Regions from separate parts of the Paraburkholderia sp. RL17-381-BIF-C genome, predicted to be linked through region 1. Evidence: riboswitches for the same ligand, from Rfam matches in the RefSeq annotation. Region 1 holds a riboswitch; each other region holds the start of a gene.
The links. Region 1 has a riboswitch for cobalamin ahead of cobW (cobalamin biosynthesis protein CobW). Riboswitches for the same ligand answer to the same signal wherever they lie in the genome.

Region 1 (10,027 bases):
CGCGCGGGGCGGCGCAGGCTCGCGCCCCCAGCCGAAGGTCCGGTGCGCGATACAGCGCAGGAACGCCTCGGCATTCTGCGCACCGCCCTCGCGCAGATAACGCCACAGTTGATGGCACAGCTCGGCGCTTGCAGTACTGCGCGCGAGCAGGTTCGGATCTTCCTGCAAATCGCCGGAGAACATCGCGAGCGTCTGCTGCTTGCGCTCGGCGAGCGCCACCACCTGCTCGATACCGTAAGGCCAATACGCTTCGCCGCCGAGGTGATCGACCACCACCACACGCGCGTGCTGCAAGACGTCTTCGACGTAGAAATCGACCGAGGCCGGTTGCCGCAAATACGTGACGTTCGCGAGCCGCACGCTTGGGAAACCTTCACCCATGCGCGCAATCACGCTCGCGAGCAACGACAGCGTGGTATCGGCGGAGCTGAGCACGACGATGTCGGCGGGCTGCTGATCGATACGGATCACGCCTTGTGTATCGTCGACGAAACCGCCCGGCGTGGTGCGCAGCAGATGCATGAGCGCTTACGCCTGTTGCGTTTCGACGCTCGACGGCACGCCGAGCGCCACGTCGAACGCACGCTGCAACGCGGCCTGATCGAGATCCTCGCCAATCAGCACGAAGCGGCTCGGGCCGCTTTCGCCAGCCTGCCAGCGTCGATCGAAATAGCTGTCGAAGCGGCGGCCCACGCCCTGAATCACGAGGCGCATCGCCGCGCCCGGCAGCGCCGCAAATCCTTTGACGCGGTAGATCGTATTCGTTTCGACGAGCCCTTGCAGCGCGGCGATCACTGCTTCGCGCGAGAGCGCATTCGCCTGCACGACCACCGAATCGAATTCGTCGTGATGGTGGTCGGCGTCTTCGGCGGAACCGTGGTGATCGTGGCGTAGGTGGATCGTGTCTTCCGAAGCGGCTTCGAGCCCCAGTAACGTATGCAGATCGAGCCGGCCCATCTGCGCGCGCACGATCTTCACTTGCGGCGGAATCTCTTCGCGAATCACCAGCTCGACCGCGTTTTGCTGCGCGTCGTCGAGCAAATCGGTCTTGTTCAGAATCACCAGATCGGCGGCGGACAACTGATCTTCGAACAGTTCGTGCAACGGCGATTCGTGGTCGAGATTCGGATCGGCCTTGCGCTGCGCATCCACGGCGACGGGGTTGTCGGCGAACTGACCGCTTGCCGCAGCCGGACCGTCCACCACGGTGACCACGGCATCCACGGTAAAGCTGTTCTTGATCTGCGGCCAGTTGAACGCCTGCACCAGCGGCTTGGGCAACGCGAGACCCGACGTCTCGATCAGCACGTGATCGATCTGATCGCGGCGCTCGACGAGTTTTTCCATCACCGGAAAGAACTCTTCCTGCACTGTGCAGCACAGGCACCCGTTGGCGAGTTCATACAATTGGCCTTCGGTTTCGACGCCGTTTTCATCGCAACCGATTCCGCAACCCTTGAGAATTTCCCCGTCGATACCGAGTTCGCCGAACTCGTTGACGATCACCGCGATGCGCTTGCCGCCCGCATGCTGAAGAATGTGCCGCAGCAGCGTGGTCTTGCCGCTGCCGAGAAAGCCCGTGACGATGGTGACGGGGATCTTGCGCATTTGAGTTTGCATCGTGAGGTCCATCCGTAGGAGTTGCACGTGCACGCCGGCGTGTTTTTGTGTGTCTGTCTGCGCGTCTGCGTGCATCGGCCGGGTAGCCGGGTAAGCGGCGCGTAAGCCCAGCGAGCCAGGACGACAACACAACACGGGGACGAACGACGGGTTGCCGCGACAACAGAAAAACAGGAAGCGGGAATGAGAGCATGAACGCACCGCCGCATCCCCGCGGCGTTCGCCCTTCGTATTCTGGCCGGTATCCGGGCTGGCGAAAGCGCCGCTTCCCCTTCCCGGGCGAGTGATTTCTCGCCCAGTGGTGATATGCCGACGCGGCCTTGCGCGTGGACATCGAAGCCGGCTCCGTGGCGCTAAAGAACTTACCGCAGCACCACATTTCGCTTACCGTTGCGGGGGCAGCACAGGTTGACCCGATCCATGGCAGGCGGGCACCCTGTTTCCCGTTTAACTGCATGCGCACGAGCGCGCACACGAGCACCAAAGTGCGTGCGAGTGTAGGCCCGCGGCCCGGTGCCGTCAAGGAAACGCAAGCCGCAAGCGCTTATCGGGCGGGACGCCATGTGCTATCGTATGCGCGCGTTTGGTGCCCGCACATGCATTCGCGTGTGCAGTTAAACGGGAAACAGGCCGCGCTTTACGCGCTCAACCTGTGCTGTCCCCGCAACGGTAAGCGACCTGCGGCGCGATGTCTTTCATCCCGCGCCGCGCATGCGTTTTTTCGATGCCACTGTCCATGACATTCCAACGAATGCGGACGGGAAGGCAAAGCGCATGAGGCCGCCAGCCCGGATACCGGCCAGACGCGGAGGCGGCGAACCTCAGGGCAACATCACGCCGCCGGCCGCCGGAATCCGCGAGGGACGGATGTGAAGGCGCTGAAGCACGACGTGGCGCATCCGTTCGTCGATCCGTTCCCAAAGGGACCGTGGCGAGCCGCGCGTTTCGCCGTGCCTGAATCCGTAGCACTGCATGCCCCCAAAGTCCGTCATCCGGCGCGCCTGCGCGCTTCGCCCCTTTCCGCCCGTCACGACATGGCGCTCGCCATGCATGTCGCGATGACCCGCGCCTGGCTGATCGGCGCCGGCCCCGGCGACGTCGAACTCATGACCCTCAAGGCGACCCGCGCATTGGCCCAAGCCGATGTGGTGCTGGTCGACGACCTGGTGAATCCCGACGTGCTGCAGTTCGCGCGCGCCGACGCGCAGGTCGTCTACGTCGGCAAACGCGGCGGCCATCCGTCCACGCCGCAGGCCGGCATCGTCGCGCAGTTGCTCGAACACGTGCGGGCCGGGCGCAGCGTCGCGCGCCTGAAAGGCGGCGATCCGTTCGTGTTCGGCCGGGGCGGCGAAGAACAGCAGGCGCTGCATGCGGCGGGCGTCGAGGTGGAAGTCATCAACGGCATTACGGCGGGCATCGCCGCGCCCGCGGCCATCGGCATTCCCGTCACGCACCGCGATCACGCGCAAGGCGTGGTATTCGTCACCGGGCACGGCGCGGGCAGCGGCGAACCCGACTGGGCCGCGCTCGTCGCCACGCGCATGACCCTCGTGATCTATATGGGCATGCGGCGGCTGCACGATATCGTCGACGCGTTGCTCGCGGCCGGCATGAGCGCCGACACGCCATGCGCGGCGATCGAATCGGCCACCCGTCCGGAGCAACGCCATGCGCTCGCGCGGCTCGGCGAGTTCGCCGACACCGTCGCGCGTGCCGGACTCGGCTCGCCCGCGATCGTGGTGATCGGCGGTGTGGCGTCGCTCGCGCTGGCGCGCGCAGCGGCGCGGGCCGATGACGAAGCGCCTTGCGCAGACGGCGCGGCTACACAATGAAGACGCTGAGCGTGGGCATTGGTTGCCGTGCGCACAGTTCGGCCGAACAGATCGACGCGGCGGTGCGTGCCGCGCTCGGCGCGCATGCGTTCGATGAAATCGGCACCGTAGCGTCCATCGATACCAAAGCCCACGAAGCCGGCCTGCTCGAATTCTGCGCGCGTCATGCGCTGCGGCTGACGTTCTTCAGCCGTGAACGGATCGCTGCGATGCCCGTGGGGGAGCCTTCGGCGGCAGCGCGTGAGCACCTCGGCGTGGATGGCGTGTGCGAGCCGTGCGCGCTGCTTGCCGCGACGGACGGACTCGGTGAATCCACCACGTCCGCAGCGCCTCGAGCACGGCTCCTCGTGCGCAAGACCGTCCATGCCGGCGTCACCGTGGCGATCGCCTCGACCACGACCTAAGCCCAACGCGAACATCCAAACAACGACACTCAGGAACAGAACCTGCAATGAAGACCGATCCCGAATCGCATCAACGCATGACCGAGCGCCGACGCGAAGGCCACGAGAAGAAACAGGCCAACGCCACCGTCGAAAAAGGCCTGCTGATCGTCAACACCGGCACCGGCAAGGGCAAAACCACCGCCGCATTCGGCATGGCCGTGCGGGTGTTGGGCCACGGCATGCGCCTTGGCGTCGTGCAGTTCATCAAGGGCGCGCTGCACACGTCGGAGCGCGACTTTCTCGGCGCGATCGCGAACTGCGATTTCGTCACGATGGGCGACGGCTACACCTGGAACACGCAGAACCGCGACGCCGATATCGCGACCGCGCGCAAGGGCTGGGACGAAGCGCGCCGCATGATCGAAAGCGGCGAGTATCAGATGGTGATCCTCGACGAGCTGAACACGGTGCTCAAGTACGAGTACCTGCCGCTCGACGAAGTGCTCGCGGTGCTGAACGCGCGCGCGCCGATGCTGCACGTGGTAGTGACCGGCCGCCACGCGCCGGACGCGTTGATCGAAGCCGCCGACCTCGTCACCGAAATGCGCATCGTCAAGCATCCGTATCGCGAGCAGGGTGTGAAAGCGCAGCGCGGCGTGGAGTTCTGAGCGATGTCCGCGTCCTCCGAGGGCACCTCCGCTGGCGCGTCTTCAAAAGAGACGTGCTCCGGGGCATGCCCCGCTCTCTTCATCAGCGCGCCCGCGTCGGGTCAAGGCAAGACCACGATCACCGCGGGTCTGGCGCGCTACCATCGGCGGCTGGGGCGACGCGTGCGCGTCTTCAAGACCGGACCGGATTTTCTCGATCCGATGATTCTGGCGCGCGCAAGCGGCGCGCCCGTCCTCTCGCTCGATCTGTGGATGGTGGGCGAAGCCGCCTGCCGCAGCCTGCTCGCGCAAGCGGCCGCCGAAGCCGACCTGATCCTGATCGAAGGCGTGATGGGTTTGTTCGACGGCACGCCGAGCAGCGCCGATCTCGCCACCACGTTCGGCGTGCCCGTGCTTGCGGTGATTTCGGCGAAGGCAATGGCGCAGACCTTCGGCGCGGTGGCCTTCGGCCTCGCGCAATTCCGGCCGCAAGTGCCGTTTTACGGCGTGCTCGCCAATCGCGTCGGCTCCGCGCGACACGCGCAGATGCTCGAAGAAGCGTTGCCGCCAGGTCTGCGCTGGTGCGGGCACATTGCCGCCAGCGATGAAATCGCCTTACCCGACCGTCATCTCGGCTTGCACCAGGCGGACGAAATCGACGATCTCAACGCGCGCCTGGATCACGCCGCCGATACGCTCGGCCGCACCGCGCTGTGCGAACTGCCGCCGCCGGTCGAGTTCGGCGCGCCCGTGCCGGACGTGCTGCCGCGTCTGCTGGAGGGCAAGACGATTGCCGTCGCGCGCGACGCCGCATTCTCGTTCATCTATCCGGCCAACGTCGCGCTGCTGGAAGCGCTCGGCGCGCGGATCGACTACTTCTCGCCGCTCGCCGACCAGCCACTGCTCGAACACGCGGACGCGCTGTACCTGCCCGGCGGCTACCCGGAGCTGCACGCGGCAACGCTGGCGGCCAGCACGCGCAGCGCCGCGAGCATTCGCGCGCACGCGGCCGCGGGCAAGCCGCTCGTTGCCGAATGCGGCGGCATGCTCTATCTGCTTGACCGCCTCACCGACACGCAAGGCGTCAGCACGCCGATGCTCGGTCTGCTGCCCGGCCACGCGACGATGCAAACGCGCTTCACCGCGCTCGGCATGCAACGGATCGACAGCCAGCACGGGCCGATGACCGGCCACACGTTTCACTACTCGAAGCTCGACACCTCGCTCACGCCTCTGTGTTCGGCGATCCGGCCGCAAGGCGACGCGCCCGGTGAGGCCGTCTACCGCGCAGGTTCGATCGTGGCGAGCTACATGCACGCTTATTGGCCCTCCAACCCGGCCTTCGCGGCCGCCCTGTTCCATGGCGAAGCCTTTTGACGATTTCGAGCGCGACGCTGTCTACCGCGCCATTTACGAACGCCGCGACATGCGCCATTTCGTGCGCGATCCGGTCGACCCCGCCGTGCTGCAGCGCCTGCTCGACGCGGCACATCACGCGCCGAGCGTCGGCTTCATGCAGCCGTGGCGGATCGCGCGAATCACCGATCCGGCGCTGCGCACGGCCTTGCATGACACGGTGGAAACCGAACGCCTCGCCACCGCCGACGCGCTCGGCCAACGCCGCGAAGCGTTCATGAAGCTGAAAGTGGAAGGCATGCTGGATTGCGGCGAACTACTGGTGATGGCGCTGATGGACGGGCGCGAGCGCCATATCTTCGGCCGCCGCACCTTGCCGGAAATGGACCTCGCGTCGGTGGCGTGTGCGATCCAGAACATGTGGCTCGCGGCCCGCGCGGAAGGTCTGGGAATGGGCTGGGTGTCGCTGTTCGATGTCGACGCGGTTCGCCAGCTACTGCACATGCCGGAGGGCGCGCGGCCCGTGGCGATTCTGTGCTTGGGTCACGTCGACCAGTTTTACAACGAGCCGATGCTGGAAACCGAACGCTGGGCGAGCCGCCTGCCGCTCGCCGACTGTGTCTTCGAAAACCGCTGGCCGCAAGACCGCGACGCGCCGGAGTGATCGTGGCGCACTACGGTTGCAGCGGCTTCACCGACATCACCGTCGGCACGCCGCTCGTCTCGTCAGCACGCAGTTTCACGCGCCAGTCGCGCGGCGCGTCGAAGGGGAACCTGGCCAGCGCGCTTTTGACGAGCGCCGGCATGGCATGCAGCGGATCCGCGTCGCGATCGCTGCTCGACGCGCTGACTTTATAGACCTCCCGCCCGCTCGCGCGCTCGAAAAACCGCAGCGTCAGCGCGTGCCGATAGACAGGGCCGCCGAACAGCGAGAACGGTGCATAGGGCGCTCGTTCGCAGGCGCCCGGCGCGCAGCCTTTTTCACTGACGCCGATCGTCGCCGGCCGCGTGTCGTAAGCAATCGAGAGCAGATAACGCGCGGATCGATCCGCCATTTCAACGAAGCCCTGCTTTGCCAGTTCATCCGCCAGCAAGCGTTCGAAGCGCGGATGATCCGCGCCGGCCTCTTGCGACGGCATGCGCGTGATCGCATAGGTCCGTTCGCCTTGCAACGCGGCGGCGGCGTTCGAGGTGTCGGCGGTATGCACGTCGGCGCTCAGGCCGGTGCAACCGGTCAGACTCGCCGCGGCCAGCGCGGCACAGAACAGGATGGCTTTCACGATCTTCTCGCTTCGATAAGGTGCATAGTCATACGTCACGTGCGCGGCGTGAGGAAAGCGCCGGATTGCGCGTCTTCGAGCACCGGCAGACGGATCGTGAACGCCGTGCCCTGACCGGGTTCGCTCGCCACCTCGACATCGCCGCCGTGGCGCGTGACGACCGTCTTGACGAAGGCCATGCCGAGCCCCGCGCCGCCCACTTCCGGGCGCTCGGCTTCGTGAAAGCGCCGGAAGCGCTCGAACAGGCCCGCCTGCTGTTCCTTCGGAATGCCGTAGCCCTGGTCGCGAATCGTGCACGACACGCGCCTCGCCGCACCCGGCACCGCCTTCGGTGTCGGGCTCGCCACGCTGCATACGATCCGCGTATCCGGCGGACTGTATTTGACCGCGTTGTTCAGAATGTTGACGAGCGCGCGCGTCATCAACGAACGGTCGGCGCAGATCCAGTGGTCGTCGTCATCGGCGCCGGTCCCGTCGGCCGCGGCGGTTTCGGTGAGCAACGTAATACGCTTGGCGTGCGCCTGCGGCCAGACTTCGTCGCTGGCGTCGATCAGCAACTCGTTTAGATTCACCGGTTCCAGCACATAGGTTTGCGATTCGGCGCGCGCCAGTTGCACGAAGTCGTCGGCCAGCGTGAGCGCGCGCTGCGCGTAGCGCTCGATGCGTTCCAGCAAACCGCGCGCGAGCACCGGCTCGCTACGGGCGCGTTCGATCTCCACCAGCGCGAGAATCGACGCCTGCGGCGAGCGCATGTCGTGCGACAGGAGCCGCAGCGCGTCTTCCCGTTGACGCTCGGCCGCATGCAGGGCCGACACGTCGACGAGACCCGCAATCCAGCCGGTGGTCTCGCCCTGCTCGTTAGTACAGTTCGCGTAACGCAGCAAATGGTCGCGCTCGCGCGCGTCGCGCACTTCCACGCCGTGCGCCATCAGCGCGGCGAATTCATGGCGCGCCGGATCGAGCGGCGCCGGCCAGTGCGCGCGCGCGAACAGATTGTTTTCGGCATCCGACGCTGCGTCGCTGTCGATCGTCTTCACGAGCGTCAGGCCGCCCAGCACGGCCTGCATCGGGCGGCCTTCGGGCAGTGGCGCGGCGAGACGCGCGAAATGCGCCTTGGCGGCATGGTTCGCGATCAGCACGACGCCGCGCACGTCGCTGACGAGGATCGGCTCCGGCATGCTGTCGAGGCTGTCCCACACGAAGCGCTTCATGTCCTGCACACGCTGCGCGGCCTGCGCCATCAGCGCCATGTGCTGCTCCAGCACGTCGCCGCCGAACTCGCGGCGGCGCTGCGGCGTTTCCGGCAGCAGATGGGGTTCGTCGGCGAGACGCTGCAGTTCTTCGCGCAGATAGGCCATGGTCATTTCAAGGCGCCGCCAGTTCCAGATCGGATAGACGACCACCACGCCGACGATCGCCGGCACCGGCGACATCCAGAGCCGCGCGCCGTAGAGCAAGGCGGCGCTGCCGGACGCCGCGAGCAGGCACAGGGCGGCGGTCAGCAGCAGCGAACGGCGCGGCGACAACACCAGAAAACCGGCCAGCAGCGCGGCGAGCGGCACGAGCGACACCGCGAATAGCGCCCAACGCGCGGCCGGCTCGATCTCGCGGCCGGTCAGCAGCGTGTCGAGCACGTTGGCATGGATATACACGCCGGGCAGCGGCCCGAGCTCGCCGGACACCGGCGTCGCAAAGCGGTCGTACAAACCGGACGCGGTCACGCCGATCAGCACGATGCGGCCGCGCAACTGCTCCGGCGACACGTCGCCGGCGAGCACGCGGGCAAAACTCAGCTTCGGATAGTTCTGGGCGTTCGGACCGAACGGGATGAGGAAACGGCCGTCGTCGCCGTTGTCGGGTGAGGCCGCGACCGAAACACGAGCGGGCTGTCCGCCATTCAGGTGCAGCACGCCATGCTCGACGGCCTGGGCGACCGGCAGCATCAATTGCGGCCAGCGCGAATCGGCGTCGCCCTCGTATCGCGCGACGCTGCGCACAATGCCGTCGCTGTCGACTTCGAGATTGATATGACCGACCCCCGCCGCCGCATGCGCGAGCGGCGCCACCGGCTCGACCACGGTGCGGCGCCCGGCGCTGTCGGGCGCGCCGAGCAGCACCGGCAAATACGTCGGACTCAGCGCGATAGCGCGGGCCAGTTCGGCGTCTTGCGCATTGGGCTCGGTGAACAGCACGTCGTAGATCACCGCGGCGGGATTCGCTTTCGCGATCTGTTCGAGCAGCTTCGCATGGACACTGCGCGGCCACGGCCAGCGGCCCAGTTGCGCGATGCTCGCGTTGTCGATTTCGAGCACCACGATATCGCGCAGCACAGGCTGTGCGCGCAGGCTCAGAAAGCGGTCATAGACCAGATGATCGACGCTCGCGCTCAGACGGCCGAGCGAACTGAGCAGAATCACCACGACGCCGAGGCAGCCGATGCCCGCCCATTCGATCAGGAAGCGGCGGCCGGCGCGCCGTCCGAGACGGGCGCGCAGATCGAGGCTCAGGCGCGTAGGAGTGGTCGGCAAAGCGTTGTTCGGTTCGAAGCCAGGAAGCGGGCTGATGAATCGCTCAGCCCCGTGAATCTATCAGCGTCAGCGCGCAAGCGTAAACGAGCGCACGGCGCTGCTCTTTTCGTAGAGGCGGCCGTTCTCGAACTGCTCGGCGACGATCGTCCAATAGTAATCGCCAGCCGGCAGATCGCTCACGACCAGTTGGCCGCCGGACAAATCGGTGCGGTCCACGAGCGGATGCCGCAGATCGGCCGTCGTCGCCAGCACGAAACGGAAGCGCGTCTCGACCGTGGCGCGGCTCACGAACCAGCGGAACTCATAGTCGCGGCTGCCGGCGCGCTGGCCGGCCGAGGCGGCCAGCCCGAGCTGACGGCGCTCGAACGCATACACCTG
Region 2 (10,027 bases), on a different contig from region 1:
ACGATGTCCAGCGCTTTATCCAGTTGCCAGGGCCGTGCGCGCGAGATCGGGTTGTAGAACGCCATCACCAGGTCCGCTTCGGCCGCGTGCCTAAGGCGCTTTTCGATGATCGCCCAGGGCTTCAGGTTGTCGGACAGCGACAGCATGCAGAAGTCGTGGCCCAACGGCGCACCGGCTTGTGCCGCCGTTGCCATCGCCGCCGATACGCCCGGCACGATCGATAGCTCGACCGCCGCCCAGTCCGTGTTCTGCGAGGCCTCTAACACTTCTAGCACCGCCGCGGCCATCGCGAATACGCCGGGGTCGCCCGAGGACACCATCACCACTGCGCGTCCTTCGCTCGCCAACTCGAAGGCATGTCGCGCGCGCTGCAGTTCCTCTCGGTTGTCCGTGCCATGCACGCGTTGGTCGGCGCGCAACGGGCCGGCCATTTTCACGTAGGTGTCGTAGCCGAGGATATCGGTGGCTTCATTGAGCGCCGTGCGCGCGGCGGGCACCATCAGGTCGGCGCTGCCGGGGCCGAGGCCGATCACGGTCAGGCGGCCACGCACGCGGCCGATCGTGTCCGGATCGATGGCGAGCGGCGCCAACGCAAGCGCCACGCCTGCCGTCGAATCGTTGTGCAGCGTTTCGTAGGGAATGCGCAGCGCGGCATGCAGCAGGTTGCCCGGCGGTTCGCCATCTTCGGGACGCGTCAGCGCGAAGCGCAACGGCACATTCAGGTTCGCCGCGGCCTCGGCCAGCGCCGGATCGCCCATGCACTCAGACGAGGCTAGTAACGCCGCGAGGGACAGCGGCGCGAGACCGTGCGTATCGAGTGCCTCCTGCACGCGGGCCACAATCCCGGCACTGGCACTGGCATCCGCACCCGCACCCGCGTCCGCACCCGCACCCATGACCGCCGCGACCACACTTCGCGGATGAATCACCAACTCATCCTCGCGCCCGTCCCACGCACGCGGCGTCACGCGAATCGCGAGGCGCGCCGAGTCGGAGCGGGGCAGTTGCGCGTCATCGAGCCACGGCGCGTCGCCTTCGATACGCGTGCTTTCGCCAGCCAGCAGATCCGACACGAAGCGTTTGCCTTGCCCGACGTCGGCGAGCGTATAGCCATCAGGCGGATTGAGCACGCAGGTGCCAAAACGCAATTCGCCGCTCGTCGTGATGGCAGGCGGCACGGCCAACATCGCGGCCATCTCGCGCGCCATCACGTTGACGCCGGCGAGACCGCCGAGCAGCGGGACGACCGCGCTGCCGTCTTCGGCAACGGCCAGCACCGGCGGCTCGACGCCCTTGTTCGCCAACAACGGCGCGACGCAGCGAATCACGATACCCGCCGCGCACAACGCGACGATCGGCGTGCCGCGCGCATACAGTTCCCGCAAATGCGCGCCGAGTTCGCTGTAAGCCACGTCCGCCTCGACACGTCCGCGCAAGCCGTGCACCCGGCTATCCGCATACAGCGCCTGAATGCGTCGCGCTGTCGCCAACGCGCCCGCGCCGAGAATCACGATCGCGGGCGCGTTCATCCTTGCCATTTTTCCCCCGGCACCACGAGCAGCGAAAAATACGGCGACGCCATCGGATCCACGTCGGCGAGCGCAACGATGCGTTGATTGCCCATCGTCGCGCGTTCGACGTAGAGCGCGCGGTCCGCGAGGCCGAGTTCGCCCAGCACGCGCCGCACCTTGTCGAAGTTGCGGCCGAGTTTCATCACGACGGCGGCGTCGGCATCGGCCAGACGCCGGCGCAACTCGTCTTCGGGCAGCACGCCCGAGAGCACCGACAAACTCTGATTGCGGTACACGAGCGGCGAACCGAGCACCGCCGCGCCGCCGAGCATCGAGCACACGCCGGGCACGACTTCGCTCTCGTAGCGCGCCGCGAGCCGGTCGTGCAAATACATGTACGAGCCGTAGAAGAACGGATCGCCTTCGCAGATCACGGCGACGTCACGACCCGCGTCGAGATGCGCGGCGACGATTTCGGCGGCGGTGTCGTAGAAATCGGCGATGATCGCTTCGTAGGAAAGCGGCGGTTCGAGCGCTTCCGTGGTGACGGGATAAACCAGCGGCAGATGCTGCTGCGCGTCGTGTAAATGCGCTTCGATAATGCTGAACGCGTTGCCTTTCTTCCCCTTCGCGACGAAGTACGCGACCACCGGCGCCGCCTTCAGCAAACGCAGTGCTTTCAGCGTGATGAGTTCCGGGTCGCCGGGGCCGACGCCAAGTCCGAACAAACGTCCTTGCACGGTCATTTATTCGACCTCCGTTGCCAGCGCGTTCACGGCGGCCGCCGCCATGGCGCTGCCGCCGCGACGGCCGTGCACGATCACATAGGGCACACCGCGACTGTTTTCCGCGAGCATGGCTTTCGATTCGGCCGCGCCGACAAAGCCCACCGGGAAGCCGAGGATCACGGCAGGCCGGGGCGCGCCCGCGTCGAGCATATCGAGCAGATGAAACAGCGCGGTCGGCGCATTGCCGATCACGACGACGCTACCCGCCAGATGCGGCCGCCACAATTCGAGCGCGGCCGCGGAGCGGGTATTGCCGAGTTCGCGTGCGAGCGACGGCACGTCCGAGTGCGTGAGCGTGCAGATGACTTCGTTGTTCGCCGGCAGCCGCGCGCGCGTGATGCCTTGCGCGACCATGCCGGCATCGCACAGGATCGGCGCGCCTTGCGCGAGCGCCGCACGGCCCGCCGTGCCCGCGCCTGCGGAAAACTCCAGATCGTCGATCACATCGACCATGCCGCACGCGTGGATCACACGCACCGCGAGTTTTTCGAGGTCGGCGGGAATGCGCGACAAGTCGGCCTCCGCGCGGATCGTCGCGAAGGATTGGCGGTAGATCTCCTGACCGTCGCGAATGTAATCAAGCATCGGTGTTACTCCGGGCCAGGCGTTCGAACATGTCGGCGGCCTGGTCGATCGTCAGTTGGCGCGCGACGCACTGGCCGAAACCGGGCCGTCCGTCGCGTCGATAAAGGTCGTAGAGGCCGGGCGCCGCCGCTAGCAGCGTATATGGCGCGCAATGCGCGGCGGCGCACGAGCGGGAACAGCCGCTCAGATGCACGTCGACGCCGTCAGGCAGGCGGGCGGCGAGGCGCAGCGCGTCGGCCTTGGTGTCGGCGAGGCTCTTCGCACAGCCGCTCGATCCGGCGCAGGCAATCAGGCGCGTGATGGCTTGCGCGGGATCGGTGGCGAGGCCGAGCGTGGTCAAGCCGGATAGCACAGCGGGAACCGCGTGCGTTGCGATGTCGGGCAGCAGCACGCTTTGCCAGGGGGTGAAACGCAGTGTGCCGTTACCGTGCTGCTGGGACAGCGCGGCGAGGGCGCGCAAGGTGCCGGCGTCGAGGCGTCCGAGCGTTGGCTGGCCGCCTACGTGCGAGGCCCCGGGCCTCCGTTGAGGGTGGACGCCGAGGCGCAGGCTCGCATCGGCGGGCGCGGCTCGACGCCAGTGGGCCAGCGACGCGTCTCGCGTCAGCGGAAAATGGACGTACCGTTGAGCGTGATGCAAGAGCGCGTCGGCGCAATGGCCGGCTAGCAGGTGACGCATGCGCGTGGCGTCGGCGGGGGCGAGCTCGAGGAAGGTGAGCAGCAGCGCGCGCACCAGAGCGGGGACCTGTGAAGGCAGAACCGCGGCCAGTGCAGCCGTGCTGTGCGCACCGGGTTTTGCAGCAAGATCCGGCGAACCGGTATCGTCGTGCTGCGTTGGCGAGCCCGCGCACGCACTCGCGGGCGGACAACCCGCCAGCCCGAATACGAATCGCACGCCGTCAGACTCCTGCGACGCCGCCAGCCAGACATCGTGCGGATGATCCACTCTCGCGAGCCGTTCACCGCCGTCCAGCAGCAGCGCGAATTTCGGCGACAGCGCCGCGAAACGGGTTTCGCTTTGCAGCATCGAAAGCAGATCGGCGCACAGCGGGCGCGTGTCGAACAGGGCTGACGGATCGCGTCCGGCAGCGGGGCTGATCATCACGTTGCGCACGTCGTCGGCGGCGATTGCCGCTGGTGTGTCCGGTGCCTTCGCCGCGCCGCTCGACGGCCTCGGCCCGAGCCCGGCAGCCACGAGCGCCGCAATCAACGCCGCTTCGTCACCCGGCTTGACCCCACGCACCTGCAGATTTGCCCGATTGGTCAGCTCGATTGCCCCGGCAGCGTAGCGTGCGCAGGCATCCGCGATCGCGCGCGCCTGCGCCGCGCTCAACTCGCCGCCAGGCAGTTTGATGCGGCAAAGCCCGCCGTCGCGGGCGGCCACGATGCGCAGCAGCCCCGGACACGCCGAGGGCCGCGGCGTCGCGGCCGCGTCGGAGACAATGGTGGAAGGCGAAGCATGATTCAAGACGGACACCGGTTTAGCGTCGCGCGACGGCCCGAGCATGCCGTGAAGCGGGCATCGCTGCGGCATCGGTACACCCCGCCCGATGTTGGCTGGCACGAACAGTCTCGCCGGCAGGTCTCCTGGCTGGCAGGTCATGGTCCGCCGCTGCCTTCCCGGTCGAACCAGTGGCGTGGAGCGCAGGCGGACTCGCTGCATACAGTTGCGGGGGCAGCCACAGTGGCACTGTGTTCCCTCTTCGGCCCCGAAGGGCACCGGCGGCTGTATTATGCCTTTTTTCGAACAGCACAACGAGGCTGGGCGCTTTGATCGGCGCGGTACAGCGGACTATTTGAAGACACAGAATGAGGATGGGTGCATGCCGGCGTGGCTGACGGTGGTGGGCATAGGCGACGACGGTTTCGCCGGTTTGGGAAGGCCCGCGCGGCGTGCTTTGCTGGAAGCGTCGGTGGTGTACGGCGGCGAACGTCATCTGGCGATGCTGCCCGCGCGGCTCGCCGCGCGCCGTGCCGCGTGGCCGCGTCCGTTCGATCTCGCGCCTTTGCTGGCTGAGCGTGGCGGCGCAGTGTGCGTGCTGGCGAGCGGCGACCCGATGCTGTTCGGTGTGGGCGCGACGCTCGCGCGACAGTTGCCGGCAGGAGAGTTGCGCGTGCTGCCCGCGCCGTCATCGTTGTCGCTGGCCGCTGCGCGCCTCGGCTGGCCGTTGCAGGACGTCGCGACGGTGTCGCTGGTGGGCCGGCCGTTGGCGACGTTGAACGCGCATCTGCACGATGGCGCGCGCGTGTTCGTGCTGAGCGCGGACGGTCGCACGCCCGCCGCGCTCGCGGAGTTGCTCAACGCGCGCGGTTTCGGTGCGACCCGTATGAGCGTGCTGGAACACCTGGGCGGCGAGTTGGAGCGGCGCATCGACGGCCGTGCGGATCAATGGCCGGCGGGCGAGGTGGCCGCGCTGAATCTGATCGCACTCGACTGCCGTGCCACCGAGGGCGCGCCGCGTTTGCCGCTGACCTGCGGTTTGCCCGACGACGCTTTTCGCCACGACGGCCAGTTGACCAAGCGCGATGTGCGCGCGATCACGCTCGCGCGTCTCGCGCCGGCGCCCGGCGAATTGCTGTGGGACGTGGGCGCGGGCAGCGGCTCGATCGGCATTGAATGGATGCGCGCGCATCCGACGTGCCGGGCGATCGCAATTGAAGGGCATGCGGAGCGTCAGCGCTTCATCGAACATAATCGCGATGCGTTGGGCGTGCCAACCCTGCAACTCGTCGCGGGCCGCGCGCCTGCCGCGTTGCAAGGGCTGCCGGCGCCGGATGCGGTGTTCATCGGCGGCGGTGCGACGGTGCCGGGTGTGCTCGAAGCGTGCTGGGTCAGTCTGCGTGAGGGCGGCCGGCTGGTCGCCAACGCGGTCACGTTGCAAGGCGAAGCGGCGCTGGCGGCATGGCGCGAGCGGCACGGCGGCACGTTGACGCGGATCGCGCTCGCGGACGCGCAACCGCTCGGCGGGTTCGATACGTGGCGGCAGGCGCTGCCAATCACGCTGCTGGATGTGACCAAGCCGGCCGGAGGTGCTGTGAGGAACCCCGACTCACCCCAAGAACCCTGATGCGCGAAGAAACGCCCGAACAACCCGCGCCGCTGCGTAGCGGCTACACGACCGGCAGTTGCGCCACCGCGACGTCGCTGGCGGCGGCGCGTCTGCTGCTCGCGGGCGTGGCCAGCGACGTCGCGGAGATCGTATTGCCCAAGGGCCAGCATGTGCCGATGCCGCTGGTGTTCTGCCGCCTGATCGACGATGGCGCCGGCGGCGCCGAAGCCGGCACCATCAAGGACGCCGGCGACGATCCCGACGTGACGCATGGTGCGCTCGTATTCGCGCGCGTGCGCCTCGTCGCCACGCCGGGCGTGACGTTTCGCGCGGGGCCGGGCGTCGGCACGGTGACGCGTGCGGGACTGACGCTGCCGGTTGGCGAACCGGCGATCAACCCCGTGCCGCGCAGAATGATGACCGAGCATCTGGCCGAACTCGCGGCGGAGCATGCCTATAGCGGCGGCTTCGAGGTGACGATCGGCGTGGAAGGCGGCGAAGCGCTCGCGCTGAAAACGATGAACCCGCGTCTCGGCATTCTCGGCGGTCTGTCGATCCTCGGCACCACCGGCATCGTGCGGCCGTTTTCGTGCTCGGCGTATATCGCGTCGATCCATCAGGGCATCGATGTCGCGCGCGCCAACGGCTACACGCATCTCGCCGCCTGCACCGGCAACGCCAGTGAGGACGCGATGCGCGCGCACTACGGTCTGCCGGATATCGCGCTGATCGAAATGGGCGACTTCGTCGGTGCGGTGCTCAAGCATATGAAGCGCGCGCCGGTCGAGCGTCTGAGCGTGTGCGGCGGCTTCGGCAAACTCAGCAAGCTGGCGGCGGGGCATCTCGATCTGCATAGCCGTCATTCGAGCATCGATCTTGAACGGCTCGCGCAGTGGGCGGCCGAACACGGCGCCGACGCCGCGCTTCAGGCGGCGATTCGCGCGGCCAATACGAGCCAGCAGGCGGTTGCATTGGCGCGTGAGCAGCAGGTGCCGCTCGGCGATATCGTCTGCCGGCATGCGCTGGCCGTGGCGCGCGATATCGTGCCGCCGCAGGTCCACGTGGAAATGTTCGCGATCGACCGCCAGGGCAACCTGATCGGAGCCGCGCAATGAAGCGGATTCTGCTGCTCGGCGGCACCGGCGACGCATTGCGGATCGCTCGCGAACTCAACGATCCCGTCCACGTGTACAGTCTCGCCGGCCTTGGCAAGGTGCCGGGCGATCTCTCGTGCTCGGTGCGCGTGGGCGGTTTCGGCGGCAGCGAGGGCCTGGCGCGTTACATCGACAGTGAGGGCATTGGCCTCGTGATCGACGCGACGCATCCGTATGCCGCGCAAATCAGCGCGAATGCGGCACAGGCGAGCCGCGTCGCGCGTGTGCCGTATTGGGCGCTGCGCCGTCCGGCCTGGCAGCCGCAAGCCGGCGACGATTGGCGCATGGTCGGTGACTGGGGCGCGCTCGCGGATGCGCTTGCGCCGTTCAGGAAGCCGTTCTTCTCGCTCGGCCGCGAACCGCTTGCGCATCTCGACGAGATTCCCCCGCAGCAGTTCTGGACCGTGCGTTGCCTCGATTCGCACGAGGACACGGCGCGTGCGCGGATCATCGCGGCGCGCGGCCCATTCACGCTCGAAGGCGAACGCGCGCTGTTCGCCCTGCAAGCCTTCGACGTGGTGGTGAGTAAAAACAGCGGCGGCAACGCGACCGAGGCAAAACTCGAAGTCGCGCGTGAGCGGGGTCTGCCGGTCGTGATGTTGCGCCGGCCCGAGTTGCCGGCGGCGGATCGGGAGTTCGAGCGCATAGCCGACCTGCTCGAAGCGCTGCAAGCGGCGCATTGAGCTTCCGCCTGAATCGCGCATGCCTGCCATGCCGCGCTAACGAATCATGGAGTAATGAATGACGGTGTTTTTTATCGGCGCCGGTCCGGGCGACCCGGAACTGATCACGGTGAAAGGGCAGCGGCTCGTGCGCAGTTGCCCGGTGATCCTGTACGCGGGTTCCCTCGTGCCGGCCGCGGTGCTCGAAGGTCACGCGGCCGCTCAGGTCGTCAACACCGCCGAACTCGATCTCGATCAGATCGTCGCGCTGCTCGCGGCGGCGCACGCCAAAGGCCAGGACGTGGCGCGCGTGCATTCCGGCGATCCATCGCTGTACGGCGCGATCGGCGAACAGATTCGCCGCCTGCGCGAGTTGCATATCCCCTATGAGATCGTGCCGGGCGTGACCGCCACGGCCGCCTGCGCGGCGGCGCTGGGCTGCGAACTCACGCTGCCCGATGTTTCGCAGACGCTGATACTCACGCGCTTCGCGAACAAAACCAGCATGCCGGAAGGCGAACAGCTCGCTGACCTTGCGCGGCACCGCGCGACGATGGCGATTCATCTCGGCGTGCGGCATCTTGCGCGCATCGTCGATGAATTGCGGCCGCATTACGGCGGCGCGTGTCCGGTCGCGGTGATCTATCGCGCGAGCTGGCCGGACGAGGAGAAGATCACCGGCACGCTCGACGATATCGTCGGCAAAGTGCAGTCGAGTTCCATCGAGCGGACCGCGCTGATTCTGGTCGGCCAGGTGCTCGCCGCCGAAGGCTTCGCGGACTCGACGCTGTACGCGAAAGACTGAACCGGCAAACGTGGAAGCGCCCATTCGCGCGGCACGATACCGCGCGCGAATGGGCGTTCGACGCTAGTTCAACGACCGATCACATCACGCAGGCAATTCTTCCGGCTGCTTCGCCGCGAGCTTCGCGCGCAACGCCCTGGCGGCCCGCACCATATTCGCGAGCGCGGCTTCCGTTTCCGGCCAGCCGCGCGTCTTCAACCCGCAATCGGGATTGACCCACAGGCGCTCGGCCGGAATCACTTCGCATGCACGTTCCAGCAGACGTTGCATCGCGTCCGCACCCGGCACGCGCGGCGAGTGGATGTCGTAGACACCCGGGCCGATTTCGTTCGGATACGCGAAGGCGCCGAAGCCGTCGAGCAGTTCCATCGCCGAGCGCGAGGTCTCGATGGTGATCACGTCGGCGTCCATTGCGGCGATCGAGGGCAGAATGTCGTTGAACTCCGAATAGCACATGTGCGTATGAATCTGCGTCTGATCGGCGACGCCCGCCGCCGAAATGCGGAACACACGCGTGGCCCAGTCCAGATAAGCGGCCCAGTCGGCACGACGCAGCGGCAAGCCTTCGCGAAAAGCCGGTTCGTCGATCTGGATGATGCGAATGCCGGCCTTTTCCAGATCCACGACCTCGTCGCGGATCGCGAGCGCGAGTTGCAGCGCGGTGGTCGAGCGTGGCTGGTCGTCGCGCACGAACGACCATTGCAGCATCGTCACAGGGCCGGTCAGCATGCCTTTCATCAGGCGCTGCGTGAGTGATTGCGCGTAGCGCGTGGTCTCGACCGTCATCGGTTCGGGACGGTAGACGTCGCCGTAGATGATCGGCGGCTTTACGCAGCGAGAGCCGTAGCTCTGCACCCAGCCGTTTTCCGTGAACGCATAGCCCCACAACTGTTCGCCGAAATATTCGACCATATCGTTGCGCTCGGCTTCGCCGTGCACCAGCACGTCGAGGCCCAGTTCTTCCTGTTTGCGCACGGCGATCTCGATCTCGGCGCGCATGCGTTGCAGATAGTCGAGCGCGCGCAGTTCGCCGCGTTTGTAGGCGGCACGGGCCTGGCGGATCGTCGGCGTTTGCGGGAACGAGCCGATCGTGGTGGTCGGCAGGAGCGGCAGGCCGAGCGCTTCGCGCTGCACGCGGTTGCGTTCGGCGAACGGGCTTTGCCGTTGCGCCATCGCGCTGCTCACCGCGGCCACGCGTTTTTGCACGAGTGCGTTGACCACCGCGCTGGAGTGGCGGCGTCCTTCGAGCGCGCGGTCTGCGGCGGCGAGCGTGGCTTCGGCCGCGGCGGGATCGCGTAAGGCGAGGGCGAGCGTGGCGACTTCAGCGAGTTTTTCGGTGGCGAAGGCGAGCCACGGTTTTAGATCGGCGTCGAGTTTTTTCTCTGCGTCGAGCGAAACCGGCACATGCAGCAGCGAGCACGATGGCGCGATCCACAAGCGTTCGCCGAATTCCGCATGCAGGCTTTGCAACGATT
Region 3 (10,027 bases), on a different contig from region 1:
CGCGTGGCTCACCGCGCATCCGCAACTGGCCGCGCAATGGCATCTGAACGAAGTATTCGCGCAATATCACATGCTGCCGCGCCACCCGTCGGAGCTGTATGAGATCGCGCTGGAAGGCGTTGCGCTGTTCTTCGTGCTGTTCTTCTTCTCCCGTAAACCGAAGCCGATGGGCGCGATTTCCGCCGTGTTTCTGATCGGCTACGGCCTCGCGCGCTTCACGGTCGAATTCGCGCGTGAGCCGGACGACTTCCTCGGTCTGCTGGCCATGGGGCTTTCCATGGGCCAATGGTTGTCGCTGCCGATGATCCTCGTCGGTATCGGCGTGCTGGTGTGGTCTTATCGACGCGCCCGCCGTGAACCGGCGCAAGCGGTCAGCGCGAGCTGAACTGATCGGCTACGGTTTATCGTAGCGAGCGACTAAATGAAAAAGCCACGGCGTGCCGTGGCTTTTTCTTTGGCTGCCGCGAAGCAGCCCTTCTAGCATGAGTGAACGGCGTTACTTCATCTGCACCGAACCCGACACATTCACCGTCACGGTCGACGTGCCGCCTTCAATCGGCACCGGTGCCGAAGCCTTTGCGTCGGCGCCCATAGCGCGCGCGCTCATCATCATCATGGGACGCGGCATCACGCCGTTGTGGCCGACGTTGACTTCGCGAATCGAATAGCCGCTATAGCCGAACGCCTGCGCGGACGATGCGGCCTGCTCGCGGAACGACTTGATCGCTTCGCCAGTGAGCTTCTGCTCGGCCTCGCGTTGTGCTTCAGGCGAGAGCGAGAATTGCACGTTGCCGACCTGCATGATCGACGCCATTTGACCCGCGAGCTTCGACGCCGCGGCGAAGTCGTGCGATTCGAGCACGATCTCCGTGCGGCCGCGCCACGCGGAAATGCGCCCGTCACGATCCGTTGTCGGATAGATCGAGAACGAGCCCGTGCGGGCGGTCACGCCGCTCACACCCTTGGCCTTTTGCAGCGCCGAATCGGCGCGCTGATTCAGCGTTGACGTGAGCGCCGACGGATCGCTCGCTTCCTGCTCGTAGAACAGCGTGATATCGACAACGTCTTGCGGTACTTCCGCGCTAGCCTGCGCGTTCAGCGACAGCACACCTGCCGGCTGATACTGCATCATGCCTTGCGCGCGGGCCATGGCCGGCGTCAGGGCGAGCGCGGCAGGCGCGGCGCATACGAGAGCGAAAGCGAGTGCACGTGCGGTGTTTTTCGTCATTATTGGACTCCTTGCTTGAACAGGGGTTGTGCACGATCGGAGCAAGCGCCGCGCAGTGGCACGGCGTTTGCGAGTCCGTTAGGCGGTTGTAACCTGAGCTTGGTTCCCCGGTTTGACGTTGCTTTAACGTTTGTGCCTGCGTGAATACGTGGCGCGCATCAACTATCACGCGAGTTGTCACGCAACCTCAAGCGAGCCGCCTGGTGATGAAGCGCCATTCGGCTTCGGTCACCGGCGTGATCGACAGGCGGTTGCCTTTGGCGAGCACGCGCATGTCCTTGAGTTCGTCATGCTCGCGCAGCGCGGCTAGCGGAATCAGCGGGATCTTCTTCTTGAACACCACGTCGACGAGCACCCAGCGCGGCGTTTCCTGCGAAGACTTCGCGTCGTAGTACGGACTCTTCTTGTCGAACTGCGTGGGGTCCGGATACGCGGTGGACGATACCTCCGCAATGCCCGCAATACCGGGCTCGGGACAGCTCGAGTGATAGAACAGTACGCCGTCGCCGACCTGCATCTGGTCACGCATGAAATTGCGCGCCTGATAGTTGCGCACGCCGGTCCACGGCAACGTGCGATGCGGTGCGTTGGCGAGATGATCGATGCTTGCCTCGTCCGGTTCGGACTTCATTAGCCAGTAGCGCATGAATCGAATTGAACGTAGTTGAACGTTAAGGGTTTGAAGACGCGGAAGAAATCGGCGTACAAGAAACATCGCGCAAAGACAGCGCGCAAAACTGGCACCCAAAGAAAAACGGCACCGAACCGAAGTCCGATGCCGTTCTAAATAAGGTCCCCGCCTTAGCCGCTAGGCCGGCATCCTGAACCGGGGGTTCAGAATTGGTCGCAGTTAGCAACACTTCGGGTACATCAGACAGAGTGACGCGCACACCCGTGCTACAAATTTCCGCAACCGTGCACATGGCATTGGTTCAAGGAATATATGACCTTGGCGAACCAGGCAGGGAAGCTAAACCGATAAAGCTAAATCACGAAAACGACCGATTGAACTCAAACGTTTGCAGAATCTTGGACGCCTTGTCCTCACACACTCCGTTTGAATCCGCCGCCGATCTCAGGACCGGCCGCACGATAACATACGTTACTTACTGCATGCTGTACTGCTGAATCACAGTACCTAGTTGTTCGTTCATTTGATGCATTGTACGCCGGATTTCCTCAGCGGGAAATGCTTCTCCGTGTCTCACGCTCGATTGCAGCCTAAGCAGTTCCGATGCCAGCGACAGCGCAGCCATGACAGCAATGCGATCCGTGCCGCGCACGTTGCTGTTGTTACGGATCTTCGACATTTCGGCGTCGACGCGTGCGACCGCTTCAAGCAGCGCGCCTTCCGTTTCCGGCGAGCAGGCGAGGCGATAGGGCACGCCGAGAATCGATACTTCGATCTGCTTGGTGGTCATGCATTTTCTCCGTGGCGGGTCTCGTCGCTCTGCGCTTCGACTTCGTGCGGGGCGGGCTCGAGCAGATCGAGCTGGCTGTCGGGCTCGCTGTTCGCGCGGGCACGCGGCAGCTTTTCGAGGATCGCATTCAGGCGCACCTGGGCGTCGTCGATCTTTGCCGACAGCGCGTCGCGTTCCGCCTGCAGCGCATTGCGTTCCTCGCGCAGCATTGCAAGTTCCGTGCGCGTGGCTTCGACGTCGGCGCGCGATTGGGCGAGCTGCTCTTCGAGCGCGAGTCGCGCTTCATTGTGGCGTTGGCTGATCGCGATCAGCTTGCCGATATTCTGTGAAAGTGTTTCGAGTTCGGTGAGCATGTGCTGCGTCCTCTAAAGACATCGCATTTTAGCGCGGAATGTCGCAGGTTCCGACAATTGTCTCGTTTCGAGACGTAACAACATTGCTTTGTGCAGGCTTTTATCGACCATATGATGAAAAAGTACTCGTGCGTCGGACAATAGCCTGCACTTAACAGAACGGTAGTCTGCGGTCCCACTCATTCTTGACGGACCCCGAGGCCGCTCCTAAACTGGCCGCACTCTGGTGCCCGCGTGCGCTTTTCAACGGCGCGCGCAGTTAAACGGGAAGCAGGGGGCGCGGTTCGCCAGAACGCGCCAACCTGCGCTGCCCCCGCAACGGTAAGCGACCGCATTCGTCATGCAAGTCGATCCTGATCGCGTGTTGGAAGTTCAACTCGCGAGTGTGCCACTGCGCGTCACGCGTGGGAAGGCGGGATCGATATGTCGTCAGCCCGGATACCGGCCAGAGGGAGAGGCACGTCACGCGCGAAAATGTTAAATACGCGGGCGCCTCGTTACGCATCGGCCTGCGGGGAAGCAGGCCGCGCACGCTACCCACAGGACTTTCACCCCATGCTGTCCCCCATCGCTCGTGCGGCGTTGCTTGCCTTCGCGGGCCTGCCGATCGTCGCGCACGCGCAAGCTGCACCTTCATCTTCTGCGTCGGCGGCGGATGCGTCGCCCGCGGTGTTGTCACCGATCGTGGTGACCGCCGAGCGCGGGCCGCAGTCACTCGCCGATGCGATCCCGCAGACCGCGTTGTTCGACCAGCAGGATCTCGCCGACACCACCGCGACCGATTTGCCCGGCCTGCTGCAACTCGCGCCAGGCGCGCAAATCTCGCGTACAGGTGGCCCCGGTTCGACGACGAGCCTCTTCCTGCGCGGTGCGTCGTCGACGCAATCGCTGCTGCTGATCGACGGCGTGCGCGTCGATTCGGTGAGCCTGGGTTCCGCGCAACTCGCGCAGATTCCGCTCGACCAGGTCGATCACGTCGAGGTGGTGAACGGCAACGTGTCGGCGTTGTACGGTTCCGGCGCGATCGGCGGCGTGGTGCAGGTGTTCACGAAAGACGGCGGCGACCATCCGCCGCGTTTCAATTTTTCGCTCGGCTACGGCAGCTATCACACGCAGACGCAGCAGGCGGGCGTGAACGGCGCATTGGATAAAGACGGCAAGACGACCTTCAGCATTTCGCTCGCGCGCTCGAAGGACGACGGCTTTTCATCGCTCAATCCGCGTGAGGCGCCCGGCGCCAATCCGAATGCGAACGGCTATCTGAACGAGAGCATCTCGGCCTCGTTGCGCCACAAGTTCAACGACAAATGGGATGCCGGCGCGAGCTACTTCCAGTCGAACGGCAACAACAGCTACGACAACGCGTACGGACTGCCGACCGATCTGAACAACCTGTATAGCAAAGTGCGCCAGGTCTCGGTGTTCGCGAACGGCAAGCTGACCGACTGGTGGACGACTCACTTCATCGTCTCCGAAGGCGACGACCGCAGCGTGTCGAACACCAACGGCGTCTATAACGGCCGCTTCGATACCGACAATCGCCAGTACACGTGGCAGAACGATTTCGCGCTGGCCGCGCAGCAGAAGCTGCAGGTCGGCTACGAGCATCTCGACCAGAGCCTCGACTCGGATACGTTCGCGGCGCCCGACCGGCATGTGGATTCGGGCTTTGTCGGCTATACGGGGCGCTTTGGGCGCAACCAGATTCAGGCCAACGTGCGGCGCGACCAGTATTCCGATTTCGGCGGAGCGAACAGTTACTATCTTGGCTACGGCTTCGACATCACCAGCCATTGGAAGGTGAGTGCAAGCTACTCGGATTCGTTTCGCGCGCCGAGTTTCGACGATCTGTACTATCCGCTCAGCGGAAATCCGTCGATTCAGCCGGAGCGCAGTCATTCGCTCGAAGCCGCGCTGCAGTACGCATCGAATGCGCTCGGTGTGATGCGTCTCACCGCATTCCAGACGCGCTATTCGAATCTGATTAACTACGAGCAGGTAACGCCCGGCATCTATCTGGCCGAGAACGTCGGCCATGCGAAGGTGCAGGGACTCGAAGGATCGTGGAGCGGGCATGTCGGCAAGACGGACGTGCGCGCCTCGGTAACGCTGCAAAACCCGGTCGACCTCGACAACGATGTCGACCTCGTGCGGCGCGCGCGGCGCTTCGGCTCGCTGACGGTGAACCGCAGTATCGCCGGGTGGCGCGTCGGCGGCGAATGGATCGTGAGCGGCCCGCGCGACGACAGCAGCGGCAAGCTGGGCGGCTATGGCGTGGTGAATCTGTCGGCGCGCTACAACATCACGAAAGCATGGTACGTGGCCGCGCAAATCCAGAATCTGTTCAACAAGGACTATGAAACGGCCTACTCGTATAACTCGCCGCGGCGCGGTGCGTATCTCACGGTTGGTTGGCAGCAGCAGTAGTGGGCACGCCTTGTTGAGACTGCGCGGATGAGCCGCTACTTGAGCCGATCCACTAGCCGCCACTCGGGTTCGATGCCCGCAACGCTGCGCGTGATGAGCGCGAAGCGCGCGGCCGCGATCTGGCTTGCGCTTGCCGTGATCGCGCTGGCGGTGCTGATGGCGTCGCTCGCGTTGGGGAGCGTCTCGCTCGCGCCGATGCGCGTGCTGGCGGCGCTGATGCCTTCGCATGCGCCGTCTGGCGGTGCCTCCGATCTGACTGCGGAGATTGTCCGCACGCTGCGTTTACCGCGCGCGGTGGCCGGCTTTGCCTGCGGCGCGTTGCTCGCATTGGCCGGCGCGCTGCTGCAGGTGCTGTTGCGCAATCCGCTCGCCGAGCCGTATGTGTTGGGTGTGTCGGGCGGCGCGGCGACTTTCGCGCTCATCGCGATGATGGCCGGCTGCGCATGGTGGATCGTCGACGCGAGCGCCTTCGCCGGCGCCTTCGTGTCGATCCTGCTGGTGCTCGGCCTCGCGCGCCGTGAGTTGTGGCGCGGCGAGCCGCAGGACACGTCGCCGCGTCTGCTGCTGACCGGCGCGGTGATCGCCGCGGGTTGGGGCGCGCTCATCACCTTGCTGCTCAATCTCGCGCCCGACAACCGCTTGCGCGGCATGCTGTTCTGGCTCACGGGCGACCTCAATGGCGGCGCGATGCCGTGGACGGCGCTCGCCGCGCTCGTCATCGTGCTGGTTGCGATCGTGCCCGCCGCGCCGCGTCTGAACGTGCTGCTGCGCGGCGACGCCGCCGCGCAGGCGTTAGGTGTCGCGGTCATGCCGTTGCGTTTGCGCGTATATCTGGTGGCGTCGCTGGCGGCGGCCGCGGCGGTGACGACGGCGGGCACCATCGGCTTTGTCGGACTGGTCGTGCCGCACATGCTGCGGCTCGCGTTCGGCAACGATCAGCGCATGCTGCTGCCGGCTGCGGCGCTCGGCGGCGGTGTCGCGGTGATGGGCGCGGACCTGATCGCGCGCACGGTGATTGCGCCGGCGCAATTGCCGGTTGGCGTGATCACCTCGATCATCGGCGTGCCGGTGTTTCTGTGGATGCTGTTGCACAGGCGCCGATAATGCAAACCTTCAACGCATCTCAAGCCACACTCAGCGCGCAACATCTGACCTTGCGCGCCGGCGCGCGCACTTTGCTCGACGCTTTCACGCACACGTTCTACGAAGGCGAGATCTGGTGCGTGGCCGGCCCGAACGGAGCAGGCAAGACGACGTTGCTCTCCACGCTGGCAGGTCTGTTGCAACCGTCGGCGGGCCATGTCGAACTCGACGGCTTGCGCGTGGCCGACTGGCCGCCGCTCGCGCTCGCGCAGCGCCGCGCGCTAATGCCGCAAAGCGCACCGGACGCATTCAGCGCGAGCGTGTTCGATATCGTGATGCTGAACCGCTTTCCGCATCTCAACGGCTGGGGCTGGGAGCGCGAGGCCGATCGCACAGCGGCGCATGCGGCGCTGGACCTGCTGGGCCTTGCCGCCTTTGCCATGCGTGATGTGCTCTCGCTCTCCGGCGGAGAGCGTCAACGCGTGGCGCTCGCGGCGGTGCTGTGCCAGGACGCGCCGTTGCTGTTGCTAGACGAACCGTTGTCGCATCTCGATCTGCATCATCAGATCGACTGCCTCGAGGCGCTCGCCGCGTGGACGCGCGAGCCTCGGCGTACCGTGATGTTTTCCTGCCACGACCTGAACCTCGCGCGCCGCTTCGCAACGCATGCGCTGCTGCTCGACGGCGCCGGCGGCGTTTATGCCGGACCGGTCCACGACGTATTGACGCCCACGCTCGCGAGCCGGGCGTTCGGTTACCCGTTGATCCTGATTCGCGACGGCGAACACGAGGCGCTGATTCCTGCGCCGCGCGCTCGTCACGAGTCGCCTGCCGGTCATGACACGGCCGCAGGCTGATTGCTTCATCCCAACATACTCTTTGCAGACACGCTTATGACTTCATCGCCACGCTTGCCCGGACTGCCCGAAGTCGAACCGCTCGATCAAACGCTGCGTGCCGAGCTGCAGCACATCATCGATACCAAGACCAAGCCGCCCGGCAGTCTCGGCCGGCTCGAAACGCTCGCGCGTCAGATGGGCCTGATTCAGCGCACCACGCATCCCACCGTGACACGTCCGGCGATGATCGTTTTCGCCGGCGACCACGGCGTGGCCGACGAGGGCGTGAGCCCGTATCCGCAAGCGGTGACCGCGCAAATGGTCGCCAACTTCCTCGCGGGCGGCGCGGCGATCAATGCATTGAGCCGCGTATCGGGCATCGAGCTCGAAGTGGTCAATGCGGGCATCGCGACGCCGCTGCCTTCGGTGGAAGGACTCGTCGACATTCCGATTGCGGCAGGCACGCGCAACTTCGCGCGTGAACGGGCCATGACCCGCGACCAGGCACTCGCCGCCATGCAAGCGGGCGCGGCACGCGTGCGGCATCACGCGGCGCTCGGCACTAATGTGATCGGCTTTGGCGAGATGGGCATTGCGAATACGTCGGCGGCTGCGTGTCTGATGAGCCGCTTGTGCGGCGTGCCGATCGACGAATGCGTCGGCCGTGGGACGGGTCTCGACAACGCGGGGCTCGCGAGGAAGCGCAACGTGCTGGCCTCGGCGCTTGCGTATCACCCGATGTCCAGCGATCCGCTCGACGTGCTCGCCACCTTCGGCGGCTTCGAGATCGCGATGATGGCGGGCGCCTATCTCGCGGCGGCCGAGGCACGCATGACAATTCTCGTCGACGGCTTCATCGCGGGCTCGGCCTTGCTGATCGCCGACGCACTCACGCCGAGCGTGCGCGAGTACTGCGTGTTCGCGCATGCGTCGAACGAAGCGGGGCATCGTCGCATGCTCGATCATTTCGGCGCGCTGCCGTTGCTCTCGCTCGATATGCGGCTCGGTGAAGGCACCGGTGCGGCGCTCGCGGTGCCGCTGCTGCGCGCGGCAGTGGCGTTCGTCAACGAGATGGCGAGCTTCGAATCGGCCGGCGTCGCGAATCGCGATGCGTGATCGTTCGGATAGACACGCTCGCGCGGCACGGTCATGAACCCGCTCACGGAACTGCGCTATTTCTTTACGGCGCTCGGCTATTTCACGCGCGTGCCCGTGCCGCGCTGGGTCGGTTATGAACCGCATTATCTGAATGCGGCGGCGCGTTATTTTCCGCTCGTGGGCGTATTGATCGGCGGATTGAGCGCGCTGGTCTATCTCGCCGCGCTGCACGTATTGCCGGCTGGCGTGGCGGTGCTGCTCTCGATGGCCGCGTCGCTCATCGTGACCGGCGCGTTCCATGAGGACGGTCTCGCGGATTGTGTCGATGCGTTCGGTGGCGCCTATACGCGCGAAGATGCATTGCGAATCATGCATGATTCGCGCATCGGTGCTTTCGGCGCCATTGCGCTCGTGATTGCGCTCGCATTGAAGTGGCAAACGCTCGCCGCCATGCCGCCGATGCGTGCCGCAAGTCTGATGATTGCCGGGCATGCGGCGAGCCGAACGTGTGCGATCAGCTATCTGGCCACGCTCGACTACGTGCGAGCCGAAGGCAAAGCCAAACCGGTGGCGCAACGCCTGAACGGCGGTGCGTTGGTGAGCGCCGCGATGTTCGGCTTGCCGTGGCTGCTGTGGCCGAACGGACTCGCTGCGCCGGACTGGCGCTTCGCGGGCTCGGCGCTGGTGGTTCTGGTCGTACTTCGCGTGGCAATGGGCCGTTATTTCGTCAGACGCATCGGCGGTTATACCGGCGACTGCCTCGGTTTCGCGCAGCAAATTTTTGAGTTGAGCATTTATCTGGTGGGGCTGATATGGATATCGTCCTGATTCGTCATCCCGCGGTCGCGCTCGATGCGGGCGTGTGTTACGGCCACAGCGACGTGGCGCTCGCCGAAGCTGCCGAGGTGTCGTCGACAGCGCTCGCCTTGAAGCTCGCCACTTTGCAGGTGCCCGCGCCACGCGTGCTGTTGTCGAGTCCTTTGAAGCGCTGCTCGGCGCTGGCTGCCGAGATGGCGAACGACTTCGGCTGTGTGATCAGTCACGACGATCGCCTGATGGAAATGAACTTCGGCGACTGGGAAGCGCAACGCTGGGACGCCATCGATCGCGAGCTACTCGACGACTGGGCGGCGAACTTCGAACATGCGCGTGCGCATGGCGGCGAGAGCGTGGCGCAGTTCGTCGCGCGGGTGCGGGCATGGCTCGACGCCTTTGCGCTCACGCGCGAGTTGTCGCCCGCCTATGTGGTTACGCACGCGGGCGTGATGCGGGCCATCGCGTCGATCGTGCTGGACGTGCCGCTGGAGCGCTGTCTGCGATGGTCGCTCGATATGAGCGGCATCGTCTGGTTGCGCAGAAACGATGAGACGCAGCACTGGTCGCTGGTGCGGTGGAATGCGTAAGTCGTGCAGGGCGCTGATCGCCCTGGCATCATGGCGTGGCGGACCTTCTGCGTGAGCGCGCCACGTCGAGGTCTTCGCACATTTGCTTCGCGCCTTGCGCGATGCGTGGTGCCGGGCGGTTGATCAGATCGCCGTCGATCGCAAACAGGTTGTTGTTCGCCACCGCGGTCAGGCT

Region 2: it holds a riboswitch for cobalamin, as region 1 does, so the genes downstream of both, cobG (precorrin-3B synthase) here and cobW (cobalamin biosynthesis protein CobW) in region 1, are expected to answer to the same signal.
Region 3: it holds a riboswitch for cobalamin, as region 1 does, so the genes downstream of both, P0D70_RS24630 (TonB-dependent receptor domain-containing protein) here and cobW (cobalamin biosynthesis protein CobW) in region 1, are expected to answer to the same signal.

Annotation. Positions count from the first base shown of each region.
Region 1 covers NZ_JARESX010000055.1:6,359-16,385, forward strand. Annotated here, with positions in the region: gene cobN (cobaltochelatase subunit CobN) at 1-522, opposite strand, end outside; gene cobW (cobalamin biosynthesis protein CobW) at 529-1,620, opposite strand; cobalamin riboswitch at 1,840-2,120, opposite strand; cobalamin riboswitch at 2,188-2,438, shown strand; gene cobA (uroporphyrinogen-III C-methyltransferase) at 2,679-3,452, shown strand; gene P0D70_RS26770 (cobalamin biosynthesis protein) at 3,449-3,856, shown strand; gene cobO (cob(I)yrinic acid a,c-diamide adenosyltransferase) at 3,904-4,506, shown strand; gene P0D70_RS26780 (cobyrinic acid a,c-diamide synthase CobB) at 4,510-5,862, shown strand; gene bluB (5,6-dimethylbenzimidazole synthase) at 5,846-6,505, shown strand; gene P0D70_RS26790 (DUF4136 domain-containing protein) at 6,516-7,160, opposite strand; gene P0D70_RS26795 (CHASE2 domain-containing protein) at 7,157-9,649, opposite strand; gene P0D70_RS26800 (FecR family protein) at 9,716-10,027, opposite strand, start outside.
Region 2 covers NZ_JARESX010000087.1:16,425-26,451, reverse strand. Annotated here, with positions in the region: gene cobJ (precorrin-3B C(17)-methyltransferase) at 1-1,529, opposite strand, end outside; gene P0D70_RS32045 (precorrin-2 C(20)-methyltransferase) at 1,526-2,257, opposite strand; gene P0D70_RS32040 (precorrin-8X methylmutase) at 2,258-2,884, opposite strand; gene cobG (precorrin-3B synthase) at 2,877-4,388, opposite strand; cobalamin riboswitch at 4,442-4,620, opposite strand; gene cbiE (precorrin-6y C5,15-methyltransferase (decarboxylating) subunit CbiE) at 4,705-5,949, shown strand; gene P0D70_RS32025 (cobalt-precorrin-5B (C(1))-methyltransferase) at 5,949-7,046, shown strand; gene P0D70_RS32020 (cobalt-precorrin-6A reductase) at 7,043-7,768, shown strand; gene cobM (precorrin-4 C(11)-methyltransferase) at 7,827-8,552, shown strand; gene metE (5-methyltetrahydropteroyltriglutamate--homocysteine S-methyltransferase) at 8,637-10,027, opposite strand, start outside.
Region 3 covers NZ_JARESX010000045.1:41,573-51,599, reverse strand. Annotated here, with positions in the region: gene lgt (prolipoprotein diacylglyceryl transferase) at 1-385, shown strand, start outside; gene P0D70_RS24655 (SIMPL domain-containing protein) at 497-1,228, opposite strand; gene P0D70_RS24650 (EVE domain-containing protein) at 1,416-1,874, opposite strand; RNA gene ssrS (6S RNA) at 2,018-2,199, opposite strand; gene P0D70_RS24640 (cell division protein ZapA) at 2,335-2,649, opposite strand; gene P0D70_RS24635 (ATPase) at 2,646-3,002, opposite strand; cobalamin riboswitch at 3,210-3,466, shown strand; gene P0D70_RS24630 (TonB-dependent receptor domain-containing protein) at 3,558-5,429, shown strand; gene P0D70_RS24625 (FecCD family ABC transporter permease) at 5,523-6,533, shown strand; gene P0D70_RS24620 (ABC transporter ATP-binding protein) at 6,533-7,369, shown strand; gene cobT (nicotinate-nucleotide--dimethylbenzimidazole phosphoribosyltransferase) at 7,406-8,467, shown strand; gene P0D70_RS24610 (adenosylcobinamide-GDP ribazoletransferase) at 8,501-9,277, shown strand; gene cobC (alpha-ribazole phosphatase) at 9,262-9,852, shown strand; gene P0D70_RS24600 (cobalamin-binding protein) at 9,881-10,027, opposite strand, start outside.